Undibacterium sp. 5I1: one gene and its partner. The protein of the gene in region 2 interacts with the protein of the main gene of each other region in a pairwise test. Links are inferred from orthologs where the notes say so. Each region holds a gene or a part of one and is shown on either strand. Other genes may lie near its edges.

What was found.
Region 1: the proteins of odhB (region 2) and lpdA interact in binary tests that used the Escherichia coli proteins (3 or more experiments, as listed by UniProt). The link is inferred for Undibacterium sp. 5I1 from one-to-one orthologs.

What each region holds. Positions count from the first base shown.
Region 1 is NZ_JAVIWI010000001.1:1,703,520-1,706,766, forward strand. What follows is about bases 270-3,189. They hold lpdA (dihydrolipoyl dehydrogenase), read right to left. Parts: upstream 2,845-3,189; coding sequence 694-2,844; downstream 270-693. Other genes in these bases: RGU72_RS07605 (IS30 family transposase), read left to right, coding at 270-383; aceF (dihydrolipoyllysine-residue acetyltransferase), read right to left, coding at 2,858-3,189. Outside these bases: more of RGU72_RS07605, read left to right, coding at 1-269; more of aceF, read right to left, coding at 3,190-3,247. UniProt on the Escherichia coli protein: Lipoamide dehydrogenase is a component of the glycine cleavage system as well as of the alpha-ketoacid dehydrogenase complexes.
Region 2 is NZ_JAVIWI010000001.1:1,501,933-1,505,048, forward strand. Bases 309-3,097 are described here. They hold odhB (2-oxoglutarate dehydrogenase complex dihydrolipoyllysine-residue succinyltransferase), read right to left. Parts: upstream 2,443-3,097; coding sequence 1,174-2,442; downstream 309-1,173. Other genes in these bases: lpdA (dihydrolipoyl dehydrogenase), read right to left, coding at 309-797; RGU72_RS06720 (PspC domain-containing protein), read right to left, coding at 837-1,172; RGU72_RS06730 (2-oxoglutarate dehydrogenase E1 component), read right to left, coding at 2,548-3,097. In the rest of the region: more of lpdA, read right to left, coding at 1-308; more of RGU72_RS06730, read right to left, coding at 3,098-3,116. UniProt on the Escherichia coli protein: E2 component of the 2-oxoglutarate dehydrogenase (OGDH) complex which catalyzes the second step in the conversion of 2-oxoglutarate to succinyl-CoA and CO(2).

The DNA of each region.
Region 1 (3,247 bases), 200 kb from region 2 along the record:
ATAGCAAACACGCGCAAGGAGTTGCTGCCAGCATCGAGCAACTGCTCACGCCACATCAGCAGCACTGCCATACCATCACGTTCGATAATGGCAGGGAGTTTGCAGGGCATGAGTCCATCGCAGCACATCTGCAAGCCCAAGTGTACTTCGCTCATCCGTATCATTCCTGGGAGCGGGGGCTCAACGAGAACACGAACGGCTTATTACGATACTACTTTCCAAAGAACACCAACTTCAAGGAAATCACTCAAGCCCAGTTGCAACGGGCAGTCAATCAACTCAATCATCGCCCTAGGAAATGCCTCGGCTATCGAACGCCGTTTGAGGTTTTTTATAATTTGGATATACTCCCCCTAAAACTTACCTCCCGTTGCTCTTCGTAGCTGAATCCGCCATGTCTTATTGTCCAAATATTATTTGGACGATTAAAACATACTGATGGTGAGTATATTCTATGGGAATAATAAATGTGATTAAATCCTGCCCGATATCAACACCCAAATAGCAAGTTTAAGCACGAAAAAAAGCTCTTGGTGCTAACGTGCACCAAGAGCTTTTTTGGACCAATTCAACTATTAGGACTTACGCAAAATTGTCCCGGCAAGGCGTAGCGACGAAGATAGTACTGTAGCACAGCTAGGAGCTACAACGCAGCCGGGGCGATTTTGCGTAAGTCCTACTGATAACAACTAATTACTTTTTGCGCATAGGCGGCAAATCAGTACAGACGCCTTTGTAGACTTCGGCAGCCATCCCGATAGACTCACCCAAGGTCGGATGCGGATGTATCGTTTTGCCGATATCAACTGCATCTGCGCCCATTTCAATTGCCAATGCGATTTCGCCGATCATATCGCCTGCATGCGTGCCAACAATACCGCCACCTACAATGCGTTTGGTTTCTGCATCAAATAACAATTTGGTAAAACCTTCATCACGTCCATTGGCGACTGCGCGGCCCGAGGCTGCCCAAGGGAAATGGCCTTTTTCAAGCTTAATGCCTTTAGCTTTAGCTTCGTCTTCTGTAATACCGACCCAGGCGATTTCTGGATCGGTGTAGGCAACAGAAGGAATCACGCTCGCATCAAAATAGGCTTTCTCACCGGAGGCGGCTTCTGCAGCAACATGCGCTTCATGTACCGCTTTGTGTGCCAGCATAGGCTGACCGACCAGATCGCCAATCGCAAAAATATGCGGAACGTTAGTGCGCATTTGCTTATCCACGTTGATAAAGCCGCGGTCGGTGACGCTAACACCTGCTTTATCGGCAGCGATTTTTTTACCGTTAGGACTGCGGCCAACTGCCACCAACACCAGATCGTAAATTTGTGACGCTGGTGCAGCCACGCCGGCCTCTGCTGCTTCAAAGCTGACTTTGATACCTTCTGGAAGCGCTTCAACCGCAACGGTTTTTGTTTTCAACATGATATTGTCGAAACGTTTTTCGTTGAACTTTTGCCAGACCTTTACCATGTCGCGGTCTGCGCCTTGCATCAGGCCGTCCATCATTTCAACGACATCGATACGTGCGCCTAATGTGGAATACACGGTTGCCATTTCTAAGCCGATGATACCGCCGCCAATTACCAACATACGTTTAGGCACCTGACGCAATTCCAAAGCGCCGGTGCTATCAACGATACGTGGATCAGCCGGAACAAAGGGTAAGTTCACCACCGACGAACCAGCTGCAATGATGGCTTGTTTGAACTGAACAGTTTTCTTAGATCCATCAGCGGCAGTGACTTCAATATGATTCGGGCTGACGAATTGACCTGTACCTTGTACTACATTGACTTTGCGGGCTTTAGCCATGCCAGACAAACCTGTCGTCATTTTTTTGATGACGCTTTCTTTGTAGCCACGCAATTTATCAATGTCGATCACAGGTTTGGCAAAAGTCACGCCATGCACTGCCATCGAGGCGGTCTCATCAATCACAGCGGCGACGTGCAGCAAGGCTTTGGACGGAATACAACCGACATTCAGGCAAACACCGCCAAGGGCTGCATAGCGTTCTACCAGCACTGTATTCATCCCAAGATCAGCAGAACGGAAAGCGGCTGAATAACCACCGGGACCTGCGCCTAAAACCATCATGTCGCATTCCACATCCACTTTACCGGTGTAGCTGGATGCGATTGGTGCGGGGACGGCGGAGACGACAGGAGCGGCGGCGGACGCCACCTGTGCAGCAACTGGTGCAGATACTGATGCTGGCGCGGCCGCAGATGCACTTGCGCTAGACACTTGGCCTGCGGCTTCTACCAGTAATAACAAAGCACCTTCGGCAACTTTGTCACCGACTTTGATTTTAATTTCTTTGACCACGCCAGCGTGGCTGGATGGAATTTCCATACTGGCTTTGTCCGACTCTACCGTGATCAGTGATTGATCAACTTTGATGCTGTCACCCACTTTGACCATCAATTCGATGACTTCTACTTCTTTAAAATCACCAATGTCTGGGACTTTAACTTCTACGATGCTGGACGCCGTTGGTGCTGATGGTGCTGTTGGTATTACTGGAGCGCTGACAGCGGCTGCAGGAGCAGCTGGAGTGGCAGGAGCGGCTTGGGTTACTGGCGCTGCAACTTCTGCTGCACCTGCTGCCTCCAACACCAGCAGCATACTTCCTTCTGCTACTTTGTCGCCCACTTTGATTTTTAATTCCTTGATGACACCGGCGTGCGTGGAGGGAATCTCCATACTCGCTTTGTCCGATTCGACCGTAATCAGGGATTGATCGACCTTAATCGTATCGCCCACTTTAACCAGTAATTCGATAATTTCTACTTCTTTAAAATCACCGATATCAGGTACTTTGACCTCAATTGTGCTCATGTATTTTCTCCGCTCACAGCAAGGTTTTACGCAGATCAGCCAAAACATCGGCTAAATACGCGGTGAACTTGGCAGCCATTGCGCCATCAATGACGCGATGATCGTAGGACAGGGATAAAGGCAACATCAAGCGTGGAATAAATTGCTTGCCGTCCCACACTGGTTTAATCGTCGATTTAGACAATCCCAAAATAGCGACTTCCGGTGCGTTGATGATAGGTGTAAATGCCGTACCACCAATCCCGCCCAAAGACGAAATCGTAAAAGTAGCGCCTTGCATATCAGCTGGCTTCAGCTTGCCGTCACGCGCTTGTGCAGACAACTCACCCATCTCGACAGCGATTTGCGACAAAGTTTTTTGGTCTGCATTTTTGATCACAGGAACAACCAATCCGTTTGGCGT
Region 2 (3,116 bases):
CCTTTGTCATCACTGTAATTGACGGTGACGTCGTTCTTACCTTTGACGATCTCGCCAATCTTTACGCCGAGATTGATGGACAAACCTTGTTTCACAAACAGTTTGTGCGCTTCTTTTGCGATTTGCTCATCCACTGCGCCAAGGAAGGTTGGCAGAGCTTCTAACACAGTCACATCAGCACCCAGACGACGCCAGACGCTGCCCATTTCCAAACCGATTACACCGGCACCGATGACGCCCAGTTTTTTCGGTACTGCTGGCAACTCTAAGGCGCCAGTGTTGGACAGAATCAATTCTTCATCAAACTCCGCACCCGGCAAAGCACGTGCATTAGAACCCGTCGCCAGAACGATATGCTTGCCAACGATGCTCTCTTCTGTTTTACCTACGACTTTGATTTCATAGCCGCCTTCAACTGCCTTGGTAAAAGACCCGTGACCGTGGAAAAACGTTACTTTGTTCTTCTTAAAGAGATACACAATACCGTCATTATTTTGCTTAACGATGGTGTTCTTACGTGCCAGCATTTGGCCGATGTTAAGCGCCAGGCCTTTGACTTCGATACCATGATCTGCAAAGGAATGGCCGGCATGCTCATAATGCTCGGATGATTGCAGCAAAGCTTTGGAAGGAATGCAACCAACATTGGTGCAGGTGCCGCCTAATGCTGGCGTACCTTTATCAGTACTCCATGCATCGATACATGCGGTGGAAAAACCGAGCTGTGCTGCACGGATCGCTGCTATATAGCCGCCAGGGCCGCCGCCGATAACGACGACATCAAATTGTTTACTCATGAATATTTTCCTGATGTGTTCAGATTGTGTTCGCTCTATTTATTCTTCTTCCGGGATAAATATCCATGCAAGGATATAAGCCACCAGACCAGAACCAAAATAGAAAGTGAACATAACGAAAAGCAAACGCCAGATCCAGGATTCGACTCCGGTAAGTTTGCCAAGACCACCACAAATGCCACCTAGCCATTGATCTTTTCTGGACCGGCGGAACTGATTTAATTGATTGATCGTTTGATCAGTGCCAGACCATGATTGTTCAGCACTTTCATTCGACGCCAGCAACTTAGCCTTGGCTTGCGCGAATTCGGCATCAGTCAGTGCGCCCGACTGATGCAGTTCGTGCAGACGTTTGATTTCGTCAGCGAAGTTCATATTACAGATCTAGCAACAAGCGAGCTGGATCTTCCAATGCTTCTTTCATTGCGACCAAACCTAAAACTGCTTCGCGACCATCAATGATACGGTGGTCGTAAGACATCGCAAGATAGTTCATCGGGCGGATTACAATTTGACCATTTTCAACAACAGCACGGTCTTTAGTTGCATGCACACCTAAGATTGCGGATTGCGGTGGATTAATAATCGGTGTGGACAACATCGATCCAAAAGTACCACCGTTGGAGATGGAGAACGTACCGCCAGTCAAATCTTCCAGTGTCAGTTTGCCGTCTTTGGCTTTGGCACCAAATTCACCAATTTTCTTCTCAATCTCAGCAATCGACATTTGATCCGCATTACGCAAGATAGGTACTACTAAACCACGTGGGGAACCGACTGCAATACCGATATCAAAATAGCCGTGGTACACGATGTCATTGCCATCAACAGAAGCATTAATAACCGGATATTTTTTCAAAGCAGCAACGGCAGCTTTAACGAAGAAAGACATAAAACCCAGTTTAACGCCATGTTCTTTTTCAAATTTGTCTTTGTACTTATTGCGCAATTCCATAACTGGTGCCATGTTGACTTCATTGAAGGTCGTCAAAATCGCATTCATCGATTGAGATTGCAACAAGCGCTCTGCAATACGGGCGCGCAAACGGCTCATTGGCACGCGCTCTTCAGGGCGATCACCTAAGTTCATTGCCGGCGCATTGACTTGCTGCAAAGCTGGCTTGCTTGCAACTGGTGCTGCGATTGGCGCAACTACTGGTGCAGTCGCTGTAACGGCAGGTTTTGCAACTGCGGCTAAGGCGTCGCCTTTGGTAACGCGACCGTCTTTGCCTGTGCCATCAATTGCACTGGCAGACATATTGTTTTCAGACAAAATTTTTGCAGCAGCTGGCATTGCAACACCAGCAGATTTAGCAGCAAGACTATTGATTGCATCAGTTACTGGATCAGTTGTTAAAGCAACTGGGAGTGCGGTGACTTGGAGCGGACTAACCTTGGCAGATGCGTCAGTATCCAAAATAGCAATGATTTCACCAGCAACCACGGTACTACCGTCTGGTTTGATGATTTGAGTAATAATACCGGCCTCTGGTGCAGGTAACTCCAGAACAACTTTGTCCGTTTCTACATCAATCAAGTTCTCGTCACGTTCGACGGATTCACCAACTTTTTTATGCCATGTGAGCAAAGTTGCCTCTGCAACTGACTCGGATAATTGCGGTACTTTTACTTCGATAATTGCCATGTTTTTTCTCCGTTTCGGATATCTGTTGGGCGCAGCAGCTTCTGCTGCGCCACGGATCACTAATTGATTTATGCGTAATGAATACGCACAGTCAATACAAGATCGTTATTTAGTCAGGACGTAGCCTTTGAGTTTAGAAAATGCCGTATCCAGCAATGCTTTTTGTTGTGCGTAGTGCTTGTCGTAGTAACCTACAGCAGGCGATGCGCTAGCTGGACGACCGGCATATGCCAGTTTTTGACCTTCATCCAGACTTTCAAAAATATTGTGCTGAATCTGGAACCAAGGTCCCTGATTTTGCGGCTCATCTTGTGCCCAAACCAACTCAGCCAATTGTGGGAATTTTTTCAACTCAGCTGAGAAGCTCTTATGTGGGAACGGATATAACTGCTCCACACGGATAATCGCCGTATCAGTCTGACCACGCTCTTTACGTGCGTTGACCAGATCATAGTAAACCTTGCCTGAACAAGCGATCACACGCTTCACTTTTTTGGCATCGATCTTGTCATCCACTTCGCCAATCACTGTATGGAAACTACCTTTTGCTAATTCAGACAACGGAGAACCCGCATCTTTATTACGCAGCAAGGACTTCGGCGTCATGATGACCAAAGGCTTACGGAACTGACGGATCATCTGACGACGCAAGAGATGGAAAATTTGCGCAGCAT